Regions from separate parts of the Chromobacterium sphagni genome, predicted to be linked through region 1. Evidence: predicted binding sites of a transcription regulator. Region 1 holds the regulator's gene; each other region holds the start of a gene.
The links. The regulator sigma-54, encoded in region 1, starts transcription at its own class of promoters, with help from an activator protein. The targets are predictions, from matches to a motif close to CTGGCACGCTTCATGCTT.

Region 1 (7,112 bases):
GTTTTCCTTGCTGTAGCAGGGCAGCCACTTGGCGATCAGCGTTTGTATGTCGGCGATCATTTCCGCCATCTCCGCATGCTGCGCGAAGAAGTCGATGATGGGCTGGTCGCGGCCGTTGAAGGGGCGCAGTTGCGGGTCGTAGTAGGGATTGGGCAGGCAGCGCACGTCGAACACGAAGTCGGCGTCCTGCGGCAGGCCGTGCTTGAAGCCGAACGATTCGAAGATCAGCGTCAGCCGGCTGCTGTCGGCGTCCACCAGCTCGCGTATCCAGCTCCTGAGCGCGTTGGCCGACAGCTCGCTGGTGTCGATGCGGGTGCCCAGTTCCTGCACGTCGGCCAGCATTTCCTGTTCCAGCCGTATGCTTTCCTCCACCGTGATGCCGGCGTCGGACAGCGGGTGGCGGCGGCGGGTTTCGGAGAAGCGCTTGACCAGGGTCTCGGTGCGGGCTTCCAGGAACAGCAGGCGCACGTCTATGTTCTGCGCGCGCAATTGCTCCACCACCTGCGGCAGCGCGCCCAGGGACGGGCCGGAGCGGGTGTCGACGCTGATGGCGATCTGTTCGTAGCCGAAATCGGCGTACAGCGACATCGCCTCCGGCAGCATGGTGGCTGGCAGATTGTCCACGCAGTAGAAGCCGGAGTCTTCCAGCGCGCGCAGCGCCACCGACTTGCCGGAGCCGGACAGGCCGCTAATCAATATCAGGCGCATTTTCCTGGTCCCGTAGGAAGTTGGTGTGGCGTTCGATGAATTCGCGGGTGCTGTCTATGCCGCGCAGCTGCAGGATGTAGTTGCGCACCGCGGCTTCCACCAGCACCGCCAGGTTGCGGCCGGCGGCCACCGGCAGCACCACCTTGCGCACTGTGACGCCTATGATGTCCTGGGTTTCCGACTGGATGTTGAGCCGGTCCAGCGCCTGCATCGCCTGGTCGTTGGCTTTCACCAGATGAATGATCAGTTTCAGCACCTTCTTGGGGCGGACCGCGGTCTCGCCGAAGATGGTGCGGATGTTGAGGATGCCGAGGCCGCGCACTTCCAGAAAGTCGCGCAGCAGCGGCGGGCAACGGCCTTCCAGCGTGTCCGGGCCGATGCGGTACAGTTCCACCGCGTCGTCGGCCACCATGCCGTGGCCGCGCGAGATCAGCTCCAGCGCCAGTTCGCTCTTGCCCATCGCCGAGTCGCCCATGATCAGCACGCCGATCTCGAACACGTCGAGGAACACGCCGTGCAGCACGGTGGACACCGCTAGCGCGCGCGCGAGGTAAATGCGCAGCACGTCCATCAGGTAGGGGCTTTCCAGCGTGCTGCACATCAAGGGCACGTTGTGGCTGTGGCAGTAGTCGCGCAGCAGCCGCGGCACCGGCTGGCCGTTGGTCACCATCACCACCGACATGCTCTTGTGGAACAGCTGGTCCAGAGCGGTCTTGGCCGCCGACTGCTCCAGCCGGTTCAGGTAGTCCACTTCGGCCAGGCCCAGCACCTGCACCCGGTTGGGGTGGATGAAGTTGAGGTGGCCCACCAGCGCCAGCGTCGGACGTTGCTCGTCGTTGCCGATCACGTTGTCGGCGCCGCCGGTGCCGGCCACCCAGGTCAGATTGAGTTTCTGCTGGTTTTCCTGGTACAGCCTGCGGACGGTGATGCTAGGCATTGGGAGTCCACTCGCTGAGGAGCTGGTAAAGTTCATCGCGCATCCTGATACTCAGCATCTGCTCGCGCATCTGGCGGCTGGAAAACAGCTGCGCCAGTTCGGAAAGCACCTGCAGGTGCAGATCGGTGGCGTGCTCCGGGACCAGCAGCACGAACAGGCATTGCACCGGCTTGCCGTCCGGCGCGTCAAAGGGAATGGGCGCCTTCAGCCGGATGAATACGCCGGTGGCTTCCTTCAGGCCGCGCGCGCGGCCATGCGGGATGGCCACGCCTTGCCCCAGCCCGGTGGAACCCAGTTTTTCACGGCTGAACAGGCTGTCGAAGATTTCACTGCGAGCGATGCCGCGGGTGTTCTCCACCAGCAGGCCCACCTGTTCGAACACCCGTTTCTTGCTGGAGACGTCCAGATCCAGCAACACATGGTCCGGAGTCAGGATCTTGCCGATGAGATTCATATTGGATTATGCATGCGGCTCTTGGATAAACCTGGAATTCTACGTTGCCTTGATAGTACTGAAAACCGGCAAGCGCAAAGAAAAACGGGAACCGTATGGTTCCCGTGGCTTTCCTCAGGGGGTCACAGCGAGGCTTGGGAGACTTCGCCCGAGCTCTGCGCCCGGTGTTCGGTTAGCTTTTCCTTGTATTTCAATACTTGGCGGTCCAGCTTGTCCATCAGGAGGTCGATGGCGGCGTAAAGATCGGCTTCGGAGGCTTCGATGTGGATATCCTTGCCCGACAGGTGGACGTTGACTTCAGCCTTCTGAACCAGCTTGTCCACCGAGAGGGTGACGGAGATGTCGATCACGTGGTCGACGTGGCGGGTGATGCGCTCCAGTTTGCTTTCGATGTATTCACGCAGCGACGGGGTTACTTCCAGGTGCAGACCAGTTACTTTGAGGTTCATACCCTAGCTCCTTCTGGTGTTGGCCGCCCGGTCGGGTTGGCGGGCGGCATGTATTCCCCAAGGCTTGCTACAGCGCCTTGCGCAGATTCACCGCCGGAATCTGCATGGCTTCACGATACTTGGCTACGGTGCGTCTGGCAACCTGTATTCCCAGCTTGCCCAGCGCGTCGGCGATGGCGCTGTCCGACAGCGGCTTGCCGCGGTCCTCGCCGTCAATCATGCCGCGTATGTGAGCCTTGATGGCCGTCGCGGAGCATTCGCCCCCGCTGTCGGTTTCCAGCGAACTGCCGAAGAAATACTTGAGCTCGAACAGGCCGCGCGGGCAGAGCAGGTATTTCTGGCTGGTGGAGCGGGAAACCGTGGACTCGTGCAGGCCCAGCTCTTCCGCGATGTCCCGCAGGATCAGCGGCCGCATCGCCACCTCGCCGTGTTCAAAGAACAATTGTTGCCGTTCGACAACAGCTTCCGCCACTTTCAGGATGGTGTCAAATCGCTGCTGGATGTTTTTCACCAGCCAGCGCGCCTCCTGCAAGCGGCCGGACATTTCGCCGGCCTGGCCGCGCGAGTCGGCCAGCATGCGCTCGTACAGCCGGTTGACGCGCAGCCTGGGCATGGCGGCGCGGTTGAGCTCGGCCACCCAGCGGCCGCGCAGCTTCCTGACGCTGATGTCGGGAATCACGTAGTGGACGTCGCCGTGGGCGAAGCCGGTGGCAGGATGGGGGTTGAGACGGGCGATCAGGGCCTGGGCGGCGCGCAGTTCGGCGTCGTTGCAAGCCAGCAGTTTCTTCAGTCTGGCGTAGTCGCGGCTTCCCAGCAGCGCCAGGTGTTCGCGCGCGATGGCCTGCGCCAGCTGGTGGCCGGGCTCGCCGGCGGCCAAGCGCTGCAGTTGCAGCCCAAGCGACTCCGCCAGCGAGCGCGCGCCGACGCCGGCGGGGTCGAACTGCTGCAGCAGCTTGAGCCCAACCGCCAATTCGTCGCTTTCCAGCTCTAGCTCCAGCGGCAGGTGACTGGCCAGTTCGTCCAGGCTCAAGGGCAGGTAGCCGTCGTCATCCAGTTCCTCGATCAGCAGCCTGACGATGGCCTGGTCGCGGCCGGCCAGGGCGATTTCGCCCAGTTGCGCCAGCAGGTGTTCGCGCAGGCTGATCTGACAGGGAACATTGAGCATGGGGTCGTAATCGTCGTCGCCGCCTTGGCGGCTGCCGGCGCCCCAGTCCAGCAACTCGCCGCTGCCCGCGCCGTCGTCCTGATCGGCGACGCCCGCATCGTCCTTGACGGCTTCGGCGGTCTCGGCATCGCGCGGCTCGTCGCCGCGCTCCAGCAGAGGATTGTCCAGCAGGAAGCGTTCCACTTCGGTCTGCAGGTCCAGGGTGGACAGCTGCAGCAGCTTGATCGACTGCTGCAGCTGCGGCGTAAGCGTCAGCTGTTGCGATACCTTGAGCTGAAGGGCCTGTTTCATCGCTTACAGGTGGAAATGTTCGCCGAGGTAGACCTCGCGTACCTTGTCGTTGTTGACCAGCTCTTCCGGCTCGCCGGAGGCCAGCACCGAACCGTCGCTGATGATGTAGGCGCGGTCGCAGATGCGCAGCGTCTCGCGCACGTTGTGGTCGGTGATCAGCACGCCGATGCCGCGTTCCTTCAGGAAGGAGATGATCTTCTGGATGTCTATCACCGCGATCGGGTCCACGCCGGCAAACGGTTCGTCCAGCAGGATGAAGCGCGGGCGGGTGGCCAGCACGCGGGCGATCTCCACCCGGCGCCGTTCGCCGCCGGACAGCGACAGCGCGTTGCTGTCGCGCAGGTGGGCGATGTTGAGGTCGTCCAGCAGCAGGTCCAGTTCCTTTTCCAGCTCCTTGCCCTTGCGGCCGGAGATTTCCAGGATGGCGGCGATGTTTTCCTCAACCGTCATGCGGCGGAAGATGGACGCCTCCTGCGGCAGGTAGCCCAGGCCCAGCTGCGCGCGCTGGTGGATCGGGTAGCGGGTGATGGACGCGTCGTCCAGCGTGATGTCGCCGTCGTCGGCGCCGATTAGGCCGACGATCATGTAGAAGCTGGTGGTCTTGCCGGCGCCATTGGGGCCGAGCAGGCCCACCACTTCGCCGCTTTCGATCTGCAGGGATACGTCCTTGACCACGGTGCGCTTCTTGAAGCGCTTTTTCAGGCGGGAGACGGTGAGGACGCTGTGCTTCATGTTCATGGTTTGGCGGCTCCGGCGGCGGGCTTGGCGGCCGCGGGCTGCGAGGCGGTGTTCTTGGGTTGCAGGATGACCGTGGTGCGTCCCTTGCCGGCGCTGTTGGCGCCGCCGCCCTGCACCTGATAGGTCTCGGTCTGGGTGTCGTAGCTGATCACATTGCCTATCGCCAGGTCGCCGTTGCGCTTGACGCGGGCGTTGCCGGTGAGGATGGCGGTGTGGGCGGCGCTGCTGTAGTCCAGCTTGCTGGACTGGCCTTCCACCCAGCCGCCGTTGTTGTCCATTTTCTGGCGGAAGGTGACGATGCGGCCGGTGGCCTGCAGCGTCTGGTTGCCCTGTTTGTCCTGGGTGGCCACCACCTTGTCGGCGTTCAGGCGCAGCGTGCCCTGAATCACCACCACATTGCCTTCGCAAGTGGAGACGCCTTTGATCTGGTCCATGGTGCAACCGTTGTCGCTGGTGATTTCCATGGGCTTGGTGCTGTCGGCCTGCTCGGCGTGGGTCAGGGCGGAGGCAGCCAGCAGCAGGCTGGCCAGCAGGATGCGGGTCTTATTTGGCATAGATGATCTTGGTAGTGGACAACAGGTTGAGCAGGCCCAGCTGTTGCTGGTAGACAAAGCCGATGGAGTGGGCGACCGAGTTGCCCTGGTGGATTACCGCGGGCGCCTTGGTGCTGGCGACATGCTTGGCCGAATCCACCAGCATCACGCTGCTTTCCAGCCGGGTTTCCGGCTGCTTGCTGTCTGCGGGTTTGATCAGGGTGACTTTCTTGTCGAAGAAAGCCTGCTGGTTTTTATTGTTGTAGCGGCCGGATTCGCCGAAGACATGGTATTGCAGCACCCCTTGCTGGTATTGGTACAGGTCGGGGTTCTCGAAATAGGCGTCCGGCTTGCTGGGGTATTGCCACATGCGGGTGGCGATCAGACGGTCCGCCATCTTGCCGTGCAGGTCGAAATGGGTGGCCACCAGGTTTTCCGCCACGTATTCGGGCTTGTCAGGGTCCAGCTCGCGATGGCGGGTGTCCCAGCGCGAAATCTGGTCCAGCCACAGGGTGAGCATCGCGGTGAGCCCGATCAGCAGCACCGGAAACAGCCGGTGGGAGCGCAAGAGCCGAATCATGCCAGATACCTGGCGACGATGGCGTCAAAAGTGCCCTGCGCCTGCATGATCAGCTCGGCCAGCTCGCGCACCGCGCCGTGGCCGCCGGCGTTGCCGGTGACGTAATGACAGTGTTGGCGCACCTGCGGCGGCGCTTCCGGCACGGCGACGGCCAGGCCGACGCGGGTGAGGATGGGCAGGTCGATCAGGTCGTCGCCGATGAACGCGCACTCGTCGGCGCCGAGGCCGGTTTTTTCCAGCAGTTCGGCCAGCGCCACGCTCTTGTCGTGCACGCCGCCGTAGTAGTGGTCTATCCGCAGCGCGCGGGCGCGGTGTTCCACGCAGCGGTCGGCGCGGCCGGAGATGATGGCCAGCTGCACGCCGGTGGACTGCAGCAGGCGCAGCCCCAAGCCGTCCTGCACATAGAACGATTTGCTCTCTTCGCCCTGGGCGTTGTAGTAGATGCGGCCGTCGGTCATCACGCCGTCCACATCCATGATCAGCAGCTTCACCTTGCGGGCCTGCTCGGAAATCATGCGCATTGCTTGGTCCTTGCTGCCGCCAGCCCCGAGGGGCTGCGCGGCGAAATCAAAATACGCCGGCCTGCAGCAGGTCGTGCATGTGCAGCACCCCGCTCAGCTTGCCATCGGCGTCCACCGCCACCAGGCTGGTGATCTGGTTCTGCTTCATCACGAAACCGGCCTCGGCCGCCAACTTGCCGGCCAGTATGGTGCGCGGCGCGCGGCCCATCACTTCGTCTATCTTCAGGCTGTAGACATCGGCCGAGCGCTCCAGCGTGCGGCGCAGGTCGCCGTCGGTGTAGATGCCGTGCAGCGTGCCGTCGGCGTCGCAGACAGTGACCATGCCCAGCCGCTTGTGCGACATCTCCAGCAACGCGTCCTTCAGCAGCGTGCCCGGCGCCACGCGGGGCAGGGCGTCGCCGCTGTGCATCAGGTCGCTCACATGCACCAAGAGCCGCCGGCCCAGATTGCCGCCGGGATGCGACAGCGCGAAGTCGCCCTGGCCGAAGCCGCGGGCGTCCATCAGCGTCACCGCCAGCGCGTCGCCCAGCGCCATCTGCGCGGTGGTGCTGGTGGTGGGCGCCAGGCCCAGCGGGCAGGCCTCCTTCTCCACATGGGTGTGCAGCAGCACGTCGGCTTCCTTCGCCAGCGTGGAGTCGGCGCGGCCGGTCATCGCGATCAGGCGGATGCCCTTTAGCTTCAGCGCCGGCAGCAGCGCGGTGATCTCGTTCACTTCGCCGGAGTTGGACAGCGCGAT
Region 2 (7,112 bases), 280 kb from region 1:
CAGCAGCACGCCGCGCTCGTCCACCACCGGCGCGCTCACCAAGTCATAGCGTTCAAAGGCCAGCGCGGCGTCCAGCGCCGCCTCGTCCGGGTGGAAGCTCACCACTTCGGTGGCCATCACCCGGGCCACCCCGGCATCCGGGTCGGACACCAGCAGCTTGCGGATGGACAGCACGCCCTTGAGATGGCCGGCCTCGTCGGTAACGAAGATCTTGTCGGTCTGGCCCGGCAGTTCGTCGAAGCGGCGCAGGTAACGCAACACCACCTCGCAGCTGACGTCGGCGCGGATGGTCACCAGCTCGAAATCCATCAGCGCGCCGACGCGGTCGTCGCCATAGGACAGCACCGCCTGCAACTGGCCGCGCTCCTCCTCGTCCAGCCGCCCCATCACTTCGTACACGACCTGGCGCGGCAGGTCCGGCGCCAGTTCGGCCAGCTCGTCGGCGTCCAGATCGCCCACCGCCGCCACCAGCTGCTCCTGGTCCATCACCTCGATCAGCGATTCGCGCACCGCGTCGGAGACTTCCAGCAGAATGGGGCCGTCGCGCGCGGCGTCAGCCATGTCCCAGGCCAGCAGGCGGTCCTCCAGCGGCAGCGCCTCCAGGATATGGGCAATGTCGGCCGGATGCAGCTGCGCCAGTTTCTGGCGCAATTCGGTCAGATTGTGTTGCGGCGCCAGGGGGTCGACGGCCGGCGATTCGGCGGCGTCCTGGCGCGATACAAGATGTTCCAGCTGGCGTTGGCGCTCGATCAGGCTTTGCACCAGGCCCAGGCTTTCTTGCAGACGATCGGCGGATTGTTGCTTGTAGGCAACCGTCATGCACGTCTCCTTCCGCCCACAGGGCGCACAGGGTGCTGACGGTGTGAGGCGGGCTTATTCGCTAAGGGTATAACGGGATTGGATTACGGGGTAACCGGGTAAGTCCATTGCGCTTACCGCAGCTTGCGCGCGGCAATCGGAAAGAAAGTTGCGATTGTAACATACGGTAATAATGCGCTCCAACCAGCGCGGGAAGGCGCGGATCGGAGCGCAGGCAGGCGGCTCAGGGCAGTTCGACGTAAGCCATGCGCCGCTGGATGATGCGCGTCTTGCGCGCCAGGCCCGGCGCGTTGCGGTGAGTATCGTAATAGCGCGGGTTGGGCACCATCGCCGCCAGCTTGGCGCCCTGGAACGACGACAGCCTGGCCGCGCTGGTATGGTAGTAGTAGCGGGCGGCGGCCTCGGCGCCGAACACGCCGTTGCCCCACTCGATCACATTGAGGTAGATCTCGTAGATGCGGCGCTTGTCCAGCACCGCCTCCAGCATCAGCGTGATCAGCGCCTCCTCCAGCTTGCGCCACGGCGTCTTGCCGCTGGATAGAAACAGGTTCTTGGCCAGTTGCTGGCTGATGGTGGAGCCGCCGGCGACGATCTTGCCTTTCTTCAGGTTTTTCTCGAACGCCGCCTCGATGCCGTCCCAGTCGAAGCCTTCGTGGTCGACGAAACGGGCGTCCTCGGAGGCGATCAGCGCCCGCTTCAGATTGGGCGAAATCTTCTCGTATGGCACCCAGCGCTGGCTCAGCTCGGCGTCCGGATCGTCGGCCTGCAGCTTGGCTAGCCGCTCGTTCATGAAGGAACTGGCGCTGGGATTGTGGTCGCGCCAGTAGAGCACATGGCCGAACACCCACAGGTTATACAGAACAAAGGCGGCCGCCAGGGCCGCCAACAACTTGAATATCAGTCGCGACATGCTCAGGCCAACACTTCCCTCAGCATATTGGTCACCTTGCGCGTATCCGGCTGGATGCCGCGCCAGATGGAGAAGGATTCGGCCGCCTGCTCCACCAGCATGCCCAGGCCATCGGCCAGCATGCCGGCGTTTTCCCCCTGCGCGCGCTGCAGGAAGGGCGTCAGCCCGCTGCTGTACACCATGTCGTAGGCCAGGGTGCGGGCGGTAAACACGCCGTGCGGCAGCGGCGGCATCTCATTGTTGAGGCTGGTGGAGGTGGCGTTGATGATGATGTCGAAGCTGCGGCCCTGCAGCGCGTCGTAGCCTACCGCCTCAACCTTGCCCCAGCGGGCGAAATGGTGCGCCAGCGCCTCGGCCTTGATCACGGTGCGGTTGGCGATGGTGAGCGCCGCCGGCTTCTGCTCCAGGATGGGCTCCAGCACGCCGCGCACCGCGCCGCCCGCGCCCAGGATCAGCACGCGCCGGCCGGCGATCGGATAGTCCAGGTTTTCCACGATGTCGCGCACCAGGCCGACGCCGTCGGTATTGTCGCCGTAGACCTTGCCGTCGCGGAAGGTCAGCGTGTTCACCGCCTCGGCGGCGCTCGCCCGCTCGGTCAGCTCCTGCGCGAAACGGAAGGCGTCGCCCTTGAACGGCAGCGTGATGTTGAGGCCCTTGCCGCCGGCGGCGACAAACGCCTCCACCACCTGGCGAAAACCGCCCAGTTCGGCAGACAGCCTCTCATAGCTGATGTCCTGGCCGCTGGCCCGGGCAAACTCTTGATGAATGAACGGCGACTGGCTGTGGGAAATCGGGTTGCCGATAACGGCGTAACGGTCGGTCATGTTCGCTTTTCCAAAAATTTAGGCGGCTGCGGCAACGGCAGCGGGTTCAAGCCACACTTTGCCGCGTAACGCGGCAAACTTCAACCGCCGCCGCGCGGTCTGCGCTCAGCCCTGCACCCAGGGCAGGCCGCGCTGGCGCCAGCCGCCCAGCGAATTGCGGTGGCCGGCGCCGTCGCGATCGCCCTCGAAGCCCTCCAGCACGTTGTACACCTCGCTATAGCCGGAATTCACCGCCAGGCGGGCCACTTCGTCGGAGCGGGCTCCGGAGCGGCACATCACCATCAGCACCGCCTCCGGGTCCACCTGGTGGGTCAGCTGCGCGATGAAGTTGGGGTTAGCCACCATGCCCGGATAGCTGCGCCACTCGATGTTGACCGCCTGCGGCACGGTGCCGACGAACTGCCACTCGGCATGGCTGCGCACATCCAGCAGCACCGCCTTGGGCAGCGACTGCAGCAGCTCGTAAGCCTCGTCGGGCAGCAGCGCGCCGCTGTAGGGCAGTTGCAGCTGCTCCGCCCGCTGGTGGGCGGTTTGCAGAATCTGGTTCACTTTGCTCATGCTGGTTTCCTCCTGCAACACGATTGGCTTAATGTCGCCGATTATCGATCCAGTCGGCATGACTGGCAAATCGCACCAAATTGGTGCACATCAAAATCATCAGCACCAGTTTGGTTCGATAACCGGCATCCCAGCCGGCTGGCTAAGCCCATCCGCCTATGACACAATGCAACAGCAGCGATTTTGGAGCTGGCACGCTTTCTGCTTAAAGCCGGGCGTACCGATTTTTTCGCACTTGCCCTTGGGTGCACGTTGCCTTTCAGGAGATAAACCATGGCCGTAGCCGACGTAGTCAAACTGATCCAAGAAAACGACGTCAAATTTGTCGATCTGCGCTTTACCGATACCCGCGGCAAAGAACAGCACGTCTCCATCCCGGCCCACGTGCTGCTGGAAGACGCCGACGCCTGGTTCGAACGCGGCCATGCCTTCGACGGCTCCTCCATCGCCGGCTGGAAAGGCATCCAGGCATCCGACATGCTGCTGATGGCCGACCCATCCACCGCCCGCATCGATCCGTTCTTCGACGAGCCGACCGTGTTCATGCACTGCGACGTGATCGACCCGGCCGACGGCAAGGGCTACGACCGCGACCCGCGCTCCATCGCCAAACGCGCCGAAGCCTACCTGAAGGCCTCCGGCCACGGCGACACCGCCTACTTCGGCCCCGAGCCGGAATTCTTCATCTTCGACAGCATCACCTGGGGCGCCGACATGTCCGGCTGCTTCGTCAAGATCAAGGCCGAAGAAGCGGCCTGGGCCTCGGCGGAAGAGTTCGAAGGCGGCAATATGGGCCATCGTCCGGGCATTAAGGGCGGCTACTTCCCGGTGCCGCCGGTGGACTCGTCGCAAGACATCCGTTCCGCCATGGTACTCCTGCTGGAGGAACTGGGGGTACCGGTTGAAGTGCACCACCACGAAGTGGCCACCGCCGGCCAGAACGAGATCGGCACCCGCTTCAGCACGCTGACCCAGCGCGCCGACTGGACCCAGATCCTGAAGTACGTGGTGCACAACGTGGCCCACAGCTACGGCAAGACCGCCACCTTCATGCCCAAGCCCATCGTCGGCGACAACGGCTCCGGCATGCACGTGCACCAGTCCATCTGGAAGGATGGCGTCAACCTGTTCGCCGGCGACGGCTACGCCGGCCTGTCCGATACCGCGCTGTACTACATCGGCGGCATCATCAAGCACGCCAAGGCGCTGAACGCCATCACCAACCCAGGCACCAACTCCTACAAGCGCCTGGTACCACATTACGAAGCCCCGGTGAAGCTGGCCTACTCCGCCAAGAACCGCTCCGCCTCAGTGCGCATCCCGCACGTGGCCAGCCCGAAGGCGCGCCGCATCGAAACCCGCTTCCCGGACCCGCTGGCCAACCCGTACCTGTGCTTCTCCGCGCTGCTGATGGCCGGCCTGGACGGCATCCAGAACAAGATCCACCCGGGCGACGCCGCCGACAAGAACCTGTACGACCTGCCGCCGGAAGAGGACAAGCTAATCCCGACCGTGTGCGCGTCGCTGGACGAAGCGCTGGCCGCGCTGGACAAGGATCGCGAGTTCCTGACCCGCGGCGGCGTGTTCTCCAACGACTGGATCGACGCCTACATCGAGCTGAAGATGCAGGAAGTCAACCTGACCCGCATGACCACCCACCCGGTGGAATTCGCGATGTACTACTCGCTTTAAACGCCAACCGGCGCTTGCAAAAACGGCAGCCGCGGCTGCCGTTTTTTTGCGTCCCGTCTTAAGCTTATATGACGACGCCGCCCGATTTGCTTATCATGCAAAAGCACCCTAACCAGTCACAGACGATGAAAACATTAGCCCTCATTCTGCTGCTGGCCTGCGGCGGCGCCCAGGCGGCCACCATCTACAAATACGTCGACGCCAACGGCAACGTCACCTACACCAATGTGCCGATACGCGGCGCGCAGCCGATCAAGCTGAGCCCGCTGTCGTCCTATCCCAGCCGCAGGGACAACGGCGCGTCCGCCGGCAAGCCCGCCGCCTCCGGCGGCTACCCCAATGTCGACGCCGACACCCAGAAACAGCGCAACAGCGGCCGCAAGAAGATACTGGAACAGGAACTGGCCAACGAGGTGAAGGCGCTGGAAGCCGCCAAGAAGGCGCTGGCCGATGGCAAGGCCACCCGGCTGGGCGACGAGGCCCGCAACTATCAGAAATACCTGGACCGGGTGCAGAAGCTGCAGGACGAAGTCACCGACCGCCAGAAGAATGTCGAAGCGCTGAAACGCGAACTGGGCATGTGATGGCTACTTGCACCAAGTTGGTGCAAACTACGACACCTGCGCTCCGCCGCGCCGCATCGCAGCGCCTCCCCGCCCGCCCTGGAGCTGGCCCGCTTATTGCTGTGCAATGTCATGCGCGATGCGCGCGCGCCGACCACCCGAAACCGGAACCTCATGCCGATACCCAGCTTTGCCGGACTGGAACTCCTAGACACGCCGGTGCTGATCTGCGACGCCGCGGCCTCGCTGCGCTTCGTCAATCCCGCCTGCGAAAACCTGCTGGCGCTGGGCAGCCGCGAAATGCTGCGCCACAGCCTGCTGGAGCTGTTCCAGCCCAGCTCCGCGCTGCAGCAGGCGTTGTCCACCGCGCTGCAGCAGGGCGCCAGCTACATCGAACACGATCTGGAGCTCAAGCCGCAGCACAACGACGCGGTGCTGCACGTCGCGCTGTCGATCACGCCGATAGACATGGACGCCGAGGGCAGCCTGGCGCTGATCGAGCTGAGGCCGCTGGACCAGCAGCTGAAGATAGCCAACGAGGAGAGGCTGCTGTTGCAGCACCAGGCCAACCGGGAGCTGATCCGCAACCTTGCGCACGAGATCAAGAATCCGCTGGGCGGCATCCGCGGCGCGGCGCAGCTCTTGGAGCACGAGCTGTCCGACCGGCCCGAACTGAAGGAATACACCGCGGTCATCACCGAGGAAGCGCTGCGGCTGCAGGCGCTGGTGGACCGGTTGCTGGCGCCGCACCGCAGCCACAGCCGCGGTCCGATCAATATCCACGAGGTGCTGGAGCGGGTGCGCAGCATCGCGCTGGCCCAGCATCCGCAGGGACTGGCGGTGATCCGCGACTACGATACCAGCCTGCCGCTGCTGTCCGCCGACAAGGAGCAGCTGATCCAGGTGGTGCTCAACATCGTCAACAACGCGGTGCAGGCGCTGCGCGGCCAGGGCAGGATCGTGCTGCGCACCCGGGTGGCGCGCCAGACCACGCTGGCGCGCAAGCGCCACCAACTGGCGCTGAAACTGCAGATCATCGACAACGGCCCCGGCGTCCCCGATGACATCCGCGACCATATCTTTTATCCGCTGGTCACCGGCCGCGCCGAAGGCACCGGCCTGGGCCTGACGCTGGCGCAGGCCTTCGTCCACCAGCACGGCGGCAGCATAGAGTTCGAATCGCGCCCGGGACAGACCTGCTTCACCGTGCTGCTGCCCCTGCTGACCGAAACCACGAACTGACAGATACCAACAAGAACGCTCAGGAGGCAACCCTATGACCAAGCCGGTCTGGATCATCGACGACGACAAGGCGATACGCTGGGTGCTGGAAAAGGCGCTCACCCGCGCCGACATCGGCTTCGACAGCTTCGCCAGCGCCGACGACGCGCTCAACGCTCTGTACGACGCCACGCCGCAGGCCATCATTTCCGACATCCGCATGCCCGGCACCGACGGGCTGAAATTCCTGGCCAAGGTCAAAACCGAGCACCCGCAGCTGCCGGTGATCATCATGACCGCCCACTCCGATCTGGACTCGGCGGTGTCCGCCTTCCAGGGCGGCGCCTTCGAGTACCTGCCCAAGCCCTTCGACATCGACCAGGCGGTGCTGCTGATAGAGCGCGCGCTGGCGGAAAGCCAGGCGCAGGCCGCCGGCCCGGACAGCCCGGAGGCGATGCCGGTGCTGCTGGGCCAGGCGCCGGCGATGCAGGACGTGTTCCGCGCCATCGGCCGGCTGGCGCAATC
Region 3 (7,112 bases), 690 kb from region 1:
CCTTTGGCATCGGACGTCACCGCGTCCACCTGGCCAGGCAGAATCTTGTAGAAATCGAAGCGCTGGTCGTCTTTTGCGCTTTTGGCTTGCGCGGCCGGCTTCGGCTTGGCCTCATGCGCAACCGCCGGCGGCGGCAGAGGCACGGTGTCGGTGGAGTCCAGCGTCGCCTGCGGCGGCTGTTGCTGCGCAGCCGGCGGCGTGGTCGGCGCAGTGGCGGAAGCGGCATCGGAAATGCGGGTTCCCGGCGCCAAAAGTTCGGTCGGCGCCTGCGAGGCGGCGTCCGGCTTGTGTTCGCCCTTGGCCTGGAACGGCGCCGGCGAACGATTGAGATACATTGCCAATCCCACCGCCACCGCCACACCAACGATCAGGCCGATGATGATGCCCGCCATCATGCCGCCGCCGCCGCTGCGCGACGAAGACGAATTGCTGCGTCCACGCGAGGGACGGGGGGAGTTTTTCAGATCTCGATTAGCCATTCACCACTACCGCTATGTCAAACGGACGGCAAGCATGCCATCCGGGTTGGATTGAGAATTCTATCAGGCATTGCCCTGCATCACGCGCCGGAGCTGAATCGCCTGCAATACATGGTTACGGCCTATCTTCGCCTCGCCCTGCAAATCGGCGATGGTGCGCGAAACCCGCAGTATCCGATGATACGCGCGCGCCGACAAGCCAAGCTGCTGCAAGGCCTTGCCCAGCACGGCCAGAGCGTCCGCATCGGCCTGGCAATGCTGTTCCAGCGGCAGCCCCTGCAAAGCCGAGTTCAAGCCGCCCTGGCGCTCCAGCTGACATTGTCTGGCCGCATGCACCCTGGCCCGCACCCGCTCGCTGTTTTCGCCCGGACTCGCCGACTGCAGTTCCGCCGCGCTCAATGCCGGCACCTCGACATGCAGATCAATCCGGTCCAGCAAGGGACCGGAGATTTTACCCCGATATCGCCCCACCTGCTCGGGCGTGCACTGGCAACGGCCCGAAGGATGGCCATGGTAACCGCAGGGGCAGGGATTCATCGCCGCCACCAGCTGGAACCGGGCCGGGAAACTGGCCTGGCGCGCCGCGCGCGAGATATGGATCACGCCGCTCTCCATCGGTTCGCGCAACACCTCCAGCACCCGGCGGTCAAATTCCGGCAGCTCGTCGAGAAACAGCACGCCATGATGCGCCAGGCTGATCTCACCGGGCCTGGGGTCGCTGCCGCCGCCCACCAGCGCCACCGCCGACGCGGTGTGGTGCGGGGCCCGGAACGGCCGCACCCGCCACCTGGCCGCGAGAAAACCCTGCGACCCCAACGACAGCAGCGCGGCGGACTCCAGCGCCTCCTGCTCCGACAAGGGCGGCAGCAGGCCGGGCAGCCGCGCGGCCAACATCGACTTGCCGGTGCCGGGAGGCCCCATCAATAGCAGGCTGTGGCCCCCCGCCGCCGCAATTTCCAGCGCACCGCGGGCAACCGTCTGGCCTTTGACATCCTGAAGATCGGGATAGTTCGGCCAATCGCGCCCGCCATCCGCGACGAAGGGCTGCAAGGGCTGCAGGCCGTTGAGAAAGGCGCAGGCCTCAAGCAAGGACTGCACGGCGTAGATGCTGGCGTCCGCCAGCACCGCCGCCTCGACCGCGCTGGCCGCCGGCAGGATGAAGGCGCGCCCCGCTGCATGGCATTGGCAAGCCATCGCCAACGCGCCGCGCACCGGCCTCAAGGCGCCGCTCAACGCCAGCTCGCCGGCAAACTCGTAACGGGAAATGTCCGGGTTCTGCACCTGGCCCGAAGCCAGCAGGATGCCGATGGCGATGGGCAGGTCGAAGCGGCCGGAATCCTTGGGCAGATCCGCCGGCGCAAGATTGACGGTGATCTTGCGGGCGGGGAATTCAAAGCCGGAAGTCAGGATGGCCGCGCGCACGCGGTCGCGGCTTTCCTTCACCTCGGTATCGGGCAGACCAACGATATTGAAGGCCGGCAGCCCATTGGCGAGGTGCACCTCGACGGCAACCTCCGGGGCATCCAGCCCGGACAGGGCCCTGCTCGCCACCAGCGCCAGCGTCATGACGGCTCAGGAGTGGCCGAGTTCCGACTGCTCCTCCACGCGGGCCGCGGCCTCGTCGGGGAAGGCCGCCGCTTCCACCCTGGCCAAGCGGGCCTCCAGCGCGGCCAGTTGTTCGCGGGTGCGGGCCAGCACCGCCTGCTGGACATCGAATTCCTCGCGCGTCACCAAATCCATCCTGGAAAAGGTGGAAGCCATCATGGCCTTCACGTTCTTTTCCAGATCCTTGGCCGGGCTGGCGGCGATGGTTTCGCTGATCTTGGCGCTGATTTCTTCAAACAGTTTCTGGCTCAACATGGTGATCACTCCTGCGTGTGTCGTAACTTAAAGCGAGTGTAGCAAAAAGCCGCGCGCGGCTCGCGCTTTCCTGTCCCCATGGGCATCCTCGTCCCATACCACTTGTCTGCCGGACATCGCCACCGCCCCCCTCCGGCATGGCGCAGCGCAGCATCGCACCAAAACAGTGCAGATTAAACAGGCAATGCGCACAAGGAAAGTGCCTGAATGGCCAGAGCAGTCCATTTTGCAGTGCACCACAATTCAGAGAACGCCCGCCAGGCCCTGGCACGATTCATGCGTATCCGTGATGCAGCCAATGTTGTCCCTCACTTGATCGTCCGAGAAGGAACCGCCATGAAACTCGTTACCGCCGTGATCAAGCCATTCAAGCTTGACGAAGTCCGAGAAGCCCTGTCCGCTATCGGCGTGCAAGGCATCACCGTATCCGAGGTAAAGGGCTTTGGCCGCCAGAAAGGCCATACCGAACTCTATCGCGGCGCGGAGTACGTCGTGGACTTCCTGCCCAAGGTGAAGCTGGAAATCGCCATCGACGACGCCCTGCTCGATCAGGTGGTGGAAGCCATCGAGAAGTCCGCCCGCACCGGCAAGATCGGCGATGGCAAGATCTTCGTCTACGAGCTGGAACAGGTGATCCGCATCCGCACCGGGGAAACCGGCGCCGACGCGGTCTGAACCGTCTGCAAACTGGGGAAACCATAATGAAAAAGACACTCGCTGCAATGACTTCCGGCCTTGCCGCCCTGTCGCTGCCCGCTCTGGCCGATGCGCCGGCCGGCCCAGCGGTGGCCGCGGTCAAGGTGATCAACTCCGGCGATACCGCCTGGATGCTGACCTCCACCGCCCTGGTGCTGTTCATGACCATTCCCGGCCTGGCGCTTTTCTACGGCGGCATGGTGCGCAAGAAGAATGTGCTGGCCACGCTGATGCAAAGCTTCGCCATCACCGCCCTGGTCACCATCCTGTGGACCGTGATCGGCTACAGCCTGGCCTTTACCGTCGGCACGCCCTATATCGGCGACCTCTCCCGCTTCATGCTGGACGGCATGGTATTCATGAAGGATGCCGGCAAGCTGGCGGTGCACCCGCTGGCGGGCACCATCCCGGAATCGGTGTTCATGACCTTCCAGATGACCTTCGCCATCATCACGCCGGCGCTGATCACCGGCGCCTTCGCCGAGCGGATGAAGTTCTCGGCGATGCTGATCTTCATGGCGCTGTGGTCGCTGCTGGTCTACGTGCCGGTGGCGCACTGGGTTTGGGCGCCCGGCGGCTGGATGGGCGACAAGGGCGTGCTGGACTTCGCCGGCGGCACCGTGGTTCACATCAATGCCGGCGTGGCCGGCCTGGTGACCGCGCTGGTGCTGGGCAAACGCGTGGGTTTCGGCAAGGAAGCGATGCCTCCGCATAACCTGATCCTGACCCTGGTCGGCGCCTCCATGCTGTGGGTGGGCTGGTTCGGCTTCAACGCCGGTTCCGCCGGCGCCGCCGACGGTCGCGCCGGCATGGCGATGGTCACCACCCAGGTCGCCACCGCGATGGCTGCGCTGGCCTGGATGTTCGCCGAATGGATCACCAAGAAGAAGCCTTCGGTATTGGGCATCGCTTCCGGCGCGGTAGCCGGCCTGGTGGCCATCACGCCGGCCGCGGGCTTCGTCGACGTCAAGGGCGCTCTGATCATCGGCCTGGCCGCCGGCGTGGTGTGCTTCTGGGGCGCCACCGGCCTGAAACACATGCTGGGCTATGACGACTCGCTGGACGCCTTCGGCGTGCACGGCGTCGGCGGCATCCTGGGCGCGTTGCTGACCGGCGTGTTCGCAGTGAAGGACATCGGCGGCGCCGACGGCAGCCTGGCCACCCAGGCATTGGGCGTCGGCGTCACCATCGTCTACTGCGGCGTCGTCACCTTCATCCTGCTGAAACTGGTGAATCTGGCGGTCGGCCTGCGCGTGGCGGAAGACGAAGAACGCGAAGGACTGGACGTGGTGCTGCACGGCGAGCGGGTGGAATAAGCCGCCGGCAGAGCAACGATTGTTGTGTAAGGGACTTGCGGGGCACTTGTGCCCCGTTTTTTTTGCGGATCGCACAAGAAAAAACCGGCGCGGCGGCCGGTTTGACTGGTGACGGATGCAGGCTTACTTGACGATGCGCAGGCTGGGGCGGCCGCTGGGGCGGTTCGGCCCCGGATCGTCGCCTTCCGGAGCCGGCTGGCCGTCGGCCTCCGCCGGCTTGGAGCCGGACTCGACCTCGGCGACCGGCTCGACATCGAAACCCATTCCTTCACCGGTTTCCCTGGCGAAAATCGACATCACATTGCCGATCGGCACCCAGATGTCGCGCGACACGCCGCCGAAGCGGGCCGAGAACGACAGCCAGTCGTTGTCGATGCGCAGGTTCTTGGTGGCGCCGTCGGCGATATTCAGCACGATCTCGTTGTTCTTTACGTACTCGAGCGGCACATCGGTACGGTCATTGACCCACACCACGACGTAGGGGGTATAGCCGTTGTCGCCGCACCACTGGTGCAGCGCCCGGATCATGTACGGCTTGGTGCTGGAGCTCATCGCGTCACCTTACTTGCGCATGGCCTTTTCGGACGGAGTCAGCGAGTCGATGAAGGACTGGCGCTGGAAAATGCGTTCGGCGTATTTCAGGATAGGCGCGGCGCTCTTGCCCAGATCGATGTTGTAGTGCTCCAGGCGCCACATCAGCGGGGCGATGGCCACGTCTATCATCGAGAAGTCGTCGCCCAGCATGAATTTCTGCTTGGAGAAGATGGGGGCGATGGTGGTCAGGCCGTCGCGGATCGCTTCGCGCGCCTTGGTGGCTTCCTTGCCGGTAGCGCCGGCTTCCAGCGTCTTCACGTAAATGAACAGCTCGTTCTCGAAACGATGCAGGAACAGGCGGGCGCGGGCGCGCATCACCGGATCGGCCGGCATCAGCTGCGGGTGGGGGAAGCGCTCGTCGATGTATTCGTTGATGATGTTGGATTCGTGCAGGATCAGATCGCGCTCCACCAGAACCGGCACTTCGTTGTACGGGTTCATCACAGCCAGATCTTCCGGCTTGTTATGGATATCCACATCGATGATTTCGAAATCCATGCCCTTCTCGAAGAGCACGATACGGCAGCGCTGACTGAACGGGCAGGTGATTCCGGAGTAGAGGGTCATCATGGCGGAAATAATCCTTGACTAACATTGAATTGATGTAGCAGCGCATTCTAGCACCTTCCCGCCCCCATTTGCCAGCATTTCAATACAACATCATGATTATAAAAGAAAAAAAGGCGGAATCGCTTCCGCCTTTCTCATTCGATCGCAACCGGCTCAATGCACGTCGCGCCAGTACTCCTTCTTCAACAGGTAGACCAGCGGGAACAGCAGCAGGCCCAGGAACATCAGCACCACATAGCCGATCTGCTGGCGCTGCACCTGCGCCGGCTCGCCCATGAACACCAGGAAGTTGGTCAGATCGGTCATCCGCCTGTCGTACTCCACGGTATTGGCCTTGCCGTTCTCCAGCTTGGTCAGCGTGCCGGCCTTGACCAGCTGCAGCTTGTGCACCTCGTTGCCTTCCGCGTCCTTCTCGGTCTTCAACTGCTGCTCGCCCTGCCATTCCCAGAAGATGTGCGGCATGCCTACCTTGTCGAACACCAGATTGTTCCAGCCGGTGGGGCGGGTAGGATCGCGATAGAAGCCGCGCAGATAGCTGTACAGATAGTCGGCGCCGCGCGAGCGGGCGATCAGCGACAGATCGGGCGGGGTGGCGCCGAACCAGGCCTTGGCGTCCTTCTTGTCCATTGAGATGTTCATCTGGTCGCCGATCTTGGCGCCTTCCGGCAGCAGGTTGGCCTTGATCTGCTCTTCCGTGAGGCCGATGTCCTCCAGCCGGTTGTAGCGCAACATGCTGGCCGAATGGCAGGACAGGCAGTAGTTGACGAAGATCTGCGCGCCGCGCTGCAGGCTTTCGGTGTCCTGGATATTGATGTCGGCCTTGTCCAGCGCGGGGCCGCCCTCGTTGGCCAGCGCGGGGGCCGCAAAGGGCAGCATCAGCGCCAGGGCCGCGATCAGGTGACGGATTTTGTTTTTCATGAGTCCTTTCCCCTTGCTTACACGTTCATGGCGAACAGCGCCGCCAGGAACACGGTCAACAACACCAGCACCACGAACTGGATCTGCCGCTTGGCATTGGTGTCGGTGACGCGGTCCGGCACCGGAATGCTGCCGATATCGTTCTTGGTGTAGAACGGCATACCCAGGAAAAAGGCGAAATAGACCGCCGACAATATCTGCGAAATCATCGTGCGCACAGCGGTCGGCGGCATCGCGCCGAGAATGCCCAGACCGATGAAGGCGACGATGAATAGCACCAACGCCACCTTGAACTTGGGGCCGCGGTAGCGGATGGACTTGATCGGCGAACGGTCCAGCCACGGCAGGAAGGCGATCAGCACCACCGCCGCGCCCATCGCCAGCACGCCCCACACCTGGGTGCCGGCAAACGACGGAATAGCGCGCAGGATGGCGTAGAACGGCGTGAAGTACCATACCGGCGCGATGTGCGGCGGCGTCTTCAGCGGATCCGCCTGGTCGAAGTTGGGGTGCTCCAGGAAGTAGCCACCCATTTCCGGCAGGAAGAACACGATGGCGGAGAACACGATCATGAACACCACCACACCCAGAATGTCCTTGATCGAGTAGTACGGATGGGAGTAGATGCCGTCCAGATACAAGCCGGTGTCCGGGTCCTTCGGCTGCTGCTTGATCTCGA
Region 4 (7,112 bases), 470 kb from region 1:
GGGTTGACGGAGTTGGCATCCTTGCCCAGATACATCAGCGCGGCGGCCATCAGCTCGCGCTGGCTGTCCAGCACCGTCACCTTGCCCTTGATCTTGGCCAGCACGGCCGGATCGAAGACCAGCGCCCAGCTGTTAGCCTTGTCGGCCACGCCGGCTTTCTTCAGCTGGGTGGCGTTATAGCCCAGCAGTGTCAGCGACACCACCGTGGGCGCGGCATAGCGGTTGCGCGGGTCAAACGGCTGGTTCAGGGCCAGATAGCCGCTGTTCAGGTTTTTCCAGTTGGGCAGTTTGCTCTTGTCCAGGGGCTGCAATTTGCCCTGCTTGAGCAGCGTGTTCACGGCGAAGGCGGTGGGGAACACCATATCGTAGCCTTTGGCGCCGGCGGCCAGCTTGGCCAGCATTTCCTCGTTGTCGCCGTAGTAGTCCTGCACCAGCTTGCAGTTGCAGGATTGCTCGAAACGCTTGGCGGTGTCCGCGGACAGCGCGTTGTTCCAGTTGTAGATGTGCAGCACATCCGCGGCGAATGCCGAACCGCAGGCTAGTGTCATCAGCGCCGCAAGAGCCAGCTTGTTCATACCTTGTCATCCTTGTGTCAGCTAAAAATGAAACCCCGGCCAGACACTGGCAGGGGTCGGGGTAAACCTTGCGCTTTTCCCCGGCGAAGCGGGGAGCTGCGGTGCGGCTACAGCGCCACCATATTGTCGCGGTGGATCAGTTCCGGCTCCACGATATAGCCCAGCGCGCCCTCGATCTCGCGGGTGCTCTTGCGCATGATCTGGCGCGCCTCGTCCGAGCTGTAGTTGATCAGGCCGCGCGCCACCTCGCGGCCGGCGGCGTCGACGCAGGCCACCGCCTCGCCGCGCAGGAACTCGCCCTCCACCGCGCTGACGCCCACCGGCAGCAGGCTGGTGCCGCGCTCGCGTATCGCCAGCGCCGCGCCGTCGTCCAGCCGCAGCGTGCCCGACAGTTTCAGGTGATCGGCCAGCCATTGCTTGCGCGCCGCCATGCGGTTGGTGGCGGCCACCAGCTGGGTGCCGATGGCTTCGCCGTCGGCCAGCCGCGACAGCACCTGGGTCTCGCGGCCGCAGGCGATCACAGTGGCGGCGCCGCTGCGCGCCGCGCGCTTGGCCGCCAGTATCTTGGTGATCATGCCGCCGGTGCCGACGCTGGAGCCGGCGCCGCCGGCCATTTCCTCCAGCCGGGCGTCGCCGGCCTCGGCCAGATGGATGAATTCGGCGTCCGGATGCTTGCGCGGATCTGAGCTGTAGAGGCCCTTCTGGTCGGTGAGGATCACCAGCGCGTCGGCTTCGATCAGATTGGTCACCAGCGCGCCCAGCGTGTCGTTGTCGCCGAAGCGGATTTCGCTGGTGACCACGGTGTCGTTCTCGTTGATGATGGGCACCACGTTGAGGTTGAGCAGGCTGGTCAGCGTCGAGCGGGCGTTCAGGTAGCGGGTGCGGTCGGCCAGGTCTTCATGGGTCAGCAGGATCTGGGCGGTCTGCAGGCCGAAGGAGCGGAAGGCGCTTTCATAGGCCTGGCACAGTCCCATCTGGCCGACGGCGGCGGCGGCCTGCAGCTCGTGCACGCCCTTGGGACGCACGGTCCAGCCCAGGCGCTGGCAGCCTTCGGCGATGGCGCCGCTGGAAACCAGCACCACCTGCTTGCCGCGGCGCTTGAGTTCGGCGATTTCCGCGGCCCAGCGCGCCAGGGCATTGAGATCCAGACCCTTGCCATCGTTGGTTACCAGGCTGGAGCCGACTTTGACCACGATACGGTCGGAAGCGTGAATCACCGAGTGCATCAACAGACCTCGCTATGAAAGCAGATAATTATAGAGAGGTCAGTGTAACCGAAAAAGCGGCGGGCTTGAGCCAGGTCAAAAGTACTCGCTGGGGCGGTATTCCATCAGCTGGAAATGCGGGGATTGCTGCAGCAGCTTGCCTGCGCGTATCAATCGCTCGCCCTCGCCGTCGCGCAGGCGAAACTCGCGCAACTGGCTGAATTGACGGCCAGTCAGCAGCAGCAATTCAGGGCGGCCGGCTGCGGCGGGCAGTAGCAGGCCGCGTTGGAAATTGTCGCCGCTATGGGTGATGCTGGGCATCGCCAGCACTGGCTGCGGCTGGCGGCCGAGGATTTCCACGCCGCATTCCACTTCCTTGCCGGTAGGCTGCATCAGCACCCAGCGCACCGAGCACAGCTGGATCTCGCCCGGCTGATCCGGCGGCTGCAGCAACAGCACCTCGCCAGCGCGCAGCGTCTGGTCGCGCGGCAGGCCGCGCAGCAGGTAGCCGGATTCGCTCTGGTTGACCATGACCAGCAGGCAGGAAGGGGGAGGCGGCCGCAGGCGGGCGTTTTCTTCTTCGCCGCCAGCCCCGGCAAGCTGCCAGCCGTTGCCGTTGACCCGGTGCCAGATCGACGGGACGGTGGTGGTGACCTCCACCACCGTCCGGGTGTTTTCGCGGCCGTGCTTGCGGCGGCGCGGGTGCTGCCATTCCTCCACCAGGCTGCCCAGGAGCTGGGTTTCGTCATTGGTGGGCGCGGCGCCGGCGCCGGCGGCGGATTTTTGCAGCTGCTCCAGGCTGCGGCGCATGGTGCTGAGCGCGCCGGTCAGCTCCAGCAGGCTGCAGCGGCTCTGCAGCGAGCCGGGGGTGACCAGCAGGTAGCGCGGCGGATTGTCTTCCTGCGGATCCAGCAGGTAGCCGTGGCGGTTGTCGGGCAGCTCGGCCACCGGCAGCAGCGACACCTGGCGGGCCAGGTCGTAGATCAGCTGACGCGCCAGCTGCATGTCTGCGAGCGACAGGCGGTTGGTGGAGGTGAGGCCCAGCAACAGGATCTGGCGGTAGATGGTGGCCAGCGAGTCGTCGTTGGCCAGCGCCTTGTCCTGCCAGCCGCGCTCTAGCGCCAGCGCGTACAGTTGGTGACAGTCCAGCCAGAAGCCGTCAGGCAGCGGGCAGTAGTTCTGCTGGCTGCTGTTCAGGTACTGCCGCGCCGCCATCATGGTGTACAGCAGCAGTTCGATCTTGGGCTGGTCGCGATCGATCAGCCCCTGCCTGCTCAGCTTCTCGTTGAGGGTCTGCTTGAAGGCGATGAACAGGTTGGCGAACAGCTTGACGCTGAGCACGGCCAGCAGCCGGGTCTTGGGCGAGGCCAGAATGTCGTTGTGCTGGATTTCGGCTTCCAGCAGCGGATAGTAGCGGTCCAGCGCCTTCAGATAGAGCTGGAGCAGCTTGTAGCGTTGCATCGGGTCCAGCGGAGTGCGGCCCAGGTGGTACAGCGCCTGGCCAAGCAGCCGCCCGCACTCCGTCAGATCGGTGTAGGGAAGGCGCTCCAGCCAGGCTGCCACGCTGGCCGGCTGGGTGTCGACGAGTTGCGGGTCCATATCCTTCTTCGGCAAGACGAATGACGGCATCCGGGCAGGGCTCCGAGCTGGGTCGCTGCATATTGTCGGGAATGGTCGGACGGGGCTGGCGGCTCAGGGCAATCGCGTTTCCACGCCCGCCGCGCCGGCGCCGCCGGCCAGGACCTCGTCCAGCGCCGCGCAGCTTGCCTCGATCAGCCAATCCATCTCTTCGTTGCTCAGGGTGTAAGGCGGCATGAAGTAGACCGTCCGGCCTATCGGCCGCAACAGACATCCGCGTTTCAGCATGGCCGAAAAAAAGGCCAATGCAAAGTCGGAGCGCCCGGTTTCGACGTCGAAGGCCCAGATCATGCCGCAATGGCGGAAATGGCGGATTTCCGGCCGCGCGGCCAGCGGCTGCATCCGCCGGGTGAATTCCGCCGCTTTTTGCCGATTGGCGGCCAGCACATCGTCGGTTTCGAAGATGTCCAGCACCGCCAGCGCGGCTCGGCACGCCAGCGCGTTGCCGGTATAGCTGTGCGAATGCAGGAAGCCGCGCGCGACGTCGTCATGATAGAAGGCTTGATAGACGTCGTCGCGGGTCAGCACGCAGGACAAGGGCAGGAAGCCGCCGGTGATGCCTTTGGACAGGCACAGGAAGTCCGGCACGATGCCGGCTTGCTGGTAGGCGAAGAAGGTGCCGGTGCGGCCGAAGCCGACCGCGATCTCGTCGGCGATCAGGTGCACCTGGTAGCGGTCGCACAGCCGGCGCAGTTCCGCCAGGTAGGTCGGATCGTACATCGCCATGCCGGCTGCGCCCTGCACCAGCGGCTCGACGATGACGGCGGCGATTTCGCCGGTGTGCTTGGCCAGCAAGTTCTCCATCGCCCGCGCGGCGCGCAGCGCCGTATCCGCGGCGCTTTCTCCCGGCGCCGCCTGGCGGGCGTCCGGCGAAGGCGCGCGCAGGCCCGGTTTGAGCAGGTCGGCGTAGGTGGATGAAAACAGCGGCACGTCGGTGACGGCCAGCGCGCCGATGGTTTCGCCGTGGTAGCTGTTTTCCAGGCTGATGAAACGGGTCTTGCCGCTGTGGCCGCGGTTCTTCCAGTAGTGGAAACTCATTTTCAACGCGATTTCGGTGGCGCTGGCGCCGTCCGAGCCGTAGAAGGCGTGACCCAGGCCACTCAGCGCCGCCAGCCGTTCGGACAGCTCCACCACCGGCTGGTGGGTGAAGCCGGCCAGCATCACGTGTTCCAGGCTGTCCAGCTGATCCTTGATCGCCTGCTTGATGCGCGGCTCGCCGTGGCCGAACAGGTTGACCCACCAGGAACTGACGCCATCCAGATAGCGCTTGCCGTCAAAGTCGGTGAGCCAGACGCCGTCGGCGCCGGCGATGGGAACGATGGGAAGGCTTTCGTGGCGTTTCATCTGAGTGCAGGGGTGCCAGACGGCGGCGAAGCTGCGTTGCAGCCAGGCTTGATTGCTCATGCGACGGGTTCCGATAAGGAGAAAGGCGATGCTAGCACAGTCCGCGCGGCGGCTACGAGGTGACGAAAAACGTCAGTTTATGCCCTATGGCGACAGCTTGAAGCAATCGCCGCCGCATCTGCGCAGGCTGCGGCCGGCCTGGCATGCTTCCTGCTGAATGCAGTGGACATGCATAGGGCGGTCTCCGTCCGGAATCCGCAGACGAGACTGGCGGCTGGCGAGGCCGCGGTCATTTCATTCGGCGAAGCTTGGCAATCCGGGAGTTCAGACATGAAGAGAAAGCAGATCCAGCAGGGTTTCACCCTGATCGAATTGATGATCGTAGTGGCTATCGTCGGCATCTTGGCGGCCATCGCGATTCCGGCTTATCAGGACTACACCAAGCGGGCGCGGGTGACGGAAGGCCTGGCGCTGGCCGATGCGGCCAAGACCGCTGTCACCGAGTACTACTCGTCCAACAATGCTTTCGCTGCATCCGGCTCTGCGCCTTTCAACTCCACCTACGGCCTGGCCGGCGCGGCGTCCATCACCGGCAACTCGGTCAGCCAGGTGTCGGTGCTGGCCAGCGGCGTGATCCAGATCACCTATAACAGCACGGTGTCCAGCGGCGCCCAGCTGGACCTGGTGCCGGCGATTACCTCCGGCTCGGTGCAATGGACCTGCACTTACACCGGTACCGGCGGCGGCGCGACTGCGATCTCGACGCAGTTGCTGTCTAATTGGGTGCCGACCAGCTGCCGTCAATAAGCGCGGCAGCGAAATAGATGGAACGAGAGGCACTGCGGTGCCTCTTGCCTTTCCGGCGAAGGCGGGCAGCCTTGTCGTCAGGAGACGCGTAACATGCAGAACAGACCAACCCAGCAGGGTTTCACCTTGATTGAACTGATGATTGTGGTGGCGATCATCGGCATTCTGGCGGCCATCGCGATCCCGGCTTATCAGGACTATGTCAAGCGGACGAGGGTGGCCGAAGGTTTGGCGCTGGCCGACGCCGCCAAGACCGCCGTTACCGAGTACTACGCCAACAAGAACGCATTCGCCAGCACCACGCCTTACAACAGCGCCTACGGCTTGGCCACGGCGGCGTCGATTACCGGTAACGCGGTGAGCAGCGTGTCGGTGCTGGCCAGCGGCGTGATTCAGATCACCTACAACAGCACGGTGTCCAGCGGCGCCCAACTGGACCTGGTGCCGGCCTTGTCTTCCGGTTCGATCCAGTGGACCTGCACCTATACCGGCACCGGCGGCGGCACCAATGCCATTTCGACCCAGCTGCAGGCCAACTGGGTGCCGGCCACCTGCCGTTTGTAAGGCTGGGCGCGGCTGGCGCCGCTTTCCAGCGGCGTCGCGCATGACGTGTCAATGAACCGCTTGGCTGCGTATAATCACTGCATTCGATCGCGGATAAAGCCCGATGCAGAGTCAAGCCCAGTCGACCGGCAAAGCCGGATGGAACGATGTTTTGTTGCATGTCTTCTTCTGCTTTTGTTTTGTGTTTCCCTTTCTCAATTGCGCCCGCTATACGCCGCTGCAGGACTGGTGGACCAACGCCAGCGTGGTGTTCGCCATCGGCATCGCCGGGCTGTTCGTCTTCCGCCGCCGGCAAAGCGGCGTGAGAGTGCCGCTGGCGGCGCTGGCGCTGACCGCGCTGCTATTGTGGCTGTCATTCAGCAACGGCCTGTTGTTGGATAACTACCAGCCGGCGATTCTGGGTATCGGCAGCTTGGCGGTGATGTTGCTGCTGGCTGTGTTCCTGGCCAACCGGCTGCGGCCCGACCTGGCGCAGGTTTGCGTCATCCTGGCGTCCTGCCTGCTGCTGGGCAGTTGTCTGCAAATCGTGTTGGGCGGCATCCAGGTGCTGGACTTGGCTCGCTATACCCGCGGCTTGGTGATGTTGAATTACCTGACGCCGACCGAGGTGATGGGTAATGTCGGCCAGCGCAACCAGTATGCGCAGTACCTGAACTGGGGCGTGGTGGCGGCCTGCTATCTGTATGGCCGGCGGCGGCTGCGCGGCGGTTTTTGCGGTTTGCTGGTCTTGTTCCAGTTGTTGTTCATTACCTGGTCCGGCGCGCGGCTGCCCTTGGCATACTGCCTGGGAGTCTGCCTGCTGGCCTGGTTTTGGCAGCGGCGCGCGTCCGGTGACGAGACGCTGGCGCGGATGCTGCAGGCCTTGATGGCGGCGATGATCGTGCTGTCGCTGCTGCAGCTGTTCAATGAGCAGATCATCTGGCTTCTCAATTGGCTGGGCCTGCCGATTCATGCGCAAAGCGGTTCCGAGCGGTTGTTG

Region 2: glnL (nitrogen regulation protein NR(II)) is a predicted target of sigma-54. The motif match lies at 5,472-5,489, and genes of this name have one in related genera.
Region 3: glnK (P-II family nitrogen regulator) is a predicted target of sigma-54. The motif match lies at 2,604-2,621, and genes of this name have one in related genera.
Region 4: BI347_RS09105 (pilin) is a predicted target of sigma-54. The motif match lies at 4,961-4,978, and genes of this name have one in related genera.

What each region holds. Positions count from the first base shown of each region.
Region 1 covers NZ_MKCS01000001.1:1,454,819-1,461,930, forward strand. Annotated here, with positions in the region: gene rapZ (RNase adapter RapZ) at 1-708, opposite strand, end outside; gene hprK (HPr(Ser) kinase/phosphatase) at 689-1,645, opposite strand; gene ptsN (PTS IIA-like nitrogen regulatory protein PtsN) at 1,638-2,099, opposite strand; gene hpf (ribosome hibernation-promoting factor, HPF/YfiA family) at 2,222-2,548, opposite strand; gene BI347_RS07030 (RNA polymerase factor sigma-54) at 2,616-4,004, opposite strand; gene lptB (LPS export ABC transporter ATP-binding protein) at 4,008-4,736, opposite strand; gene lptA (lipopolysaccharide transport periplasmic protein LptA) at 4,739-5,296, opposite strand; gene lptC (LPS export ABC transporter periplasmic protein LptC) at 5,286-5,855, opposite strand; gene BI347_RS07050 (KdsC family phosphatase) at 5,852-6,376, opposite strand; gene BI347_RS07055 (KpsF/GutQ family sugar-phosphate isomerase) at 6,423-7,112, opposite strand, start outside.
Region 2 covers NZ_MKCS01000001.1:1,177,803-1,184,914, reverse strand. Annotated here, with positions in the region: gene mgtE (magnesium transporter) at 1-819, opposite strand, end outside; gene mtgA (monofunctional biosynthetic peptidoglycan transglycosylase) at 1,043-1,729, opposite strand; gene aroE (shikimate dehydrogenase) at 1,732-2,553, opposite strand; gene BI347_RS05690 (rhodanese-like domain-containing protein) at 2,659-3,111, opposite strand; gene glnA (glutamate--ammonia ligase) at 3,385-4,803, shown strand; gene BI347_RS05680 (DUF4124 domain-containing protein) at 4,929-5,387, shown strand; gene glnL (nitrogen regulation protein NR(II)) at 5,541-6,608, shown strand; gene ntrC (nitrogen regulation protein NR(I)) at 6,643-7,112, shown strand, end outside.
Region 3 covers NZ_MKCS01000001.1:2,145,933-2,153,044, reverse strand. Annotated here, with positions in the region: gene BI347_RS10205 (SPOR domain-containing protein) at 1-479, opposite strand, end outside; gene BI347_RS10200 (YifB family Mg chelatase-like AAA ATPase) at 543-2,045, opposite strand; gene BI347_RS10195 (accessory factor UbiK family protein) at 2,052-2,339, opposite strand; gene glnK (P-II family nitrogen regulator) at 2,676-3,014, shown strand; gene BI347_RS10185 (ammonium transporter) at 3,041-4,351, shown strand; gene BI347_RS10180 (ClpXP protease specificity-enhancing factor) at 4,475-4,903, opposite strand; gene BI347_RS10175 (glutathione S-transferase N-terminal domain-containing protein) at 4,913-5,515, opposite strand; gene BI347_RS10170 (cytochrome c1) at 5,669-6,433, opposite strand; gene BI347_RS10165 (cytochrome b) at 6,451-7,112, opposite strand, start outside.
Region 4 covers NZ_MKCS01000001.1:1,921,836-1,928,947, forward strand. Annotated here, with positions in the region: gene BI347_RS09085 (ABC transporter substrate-binding protein) at 1-575, opposite strand, end outside; gene proB (glutamate 5-kinase) at 683-1,801, opposite strand; gene BI347_RS09095 (hypothetical protein) at 1,877-3,409, opposite strand; gene BI347_RS09100 (adenosylmethionine--8-amino-7-oxononanoate transaminase) at 3,473-4,822, opposite strand; gene BI347_RS09105 (pilin) at 5,093-5,569, shown strand; gene BI347_RS09110 (pilin) at 5,663-6,133, shown strand; gene BI347_RS09115 (PglL family O-oligosaccharyltransferase) at 6,237-7,112, shown strand, end outside.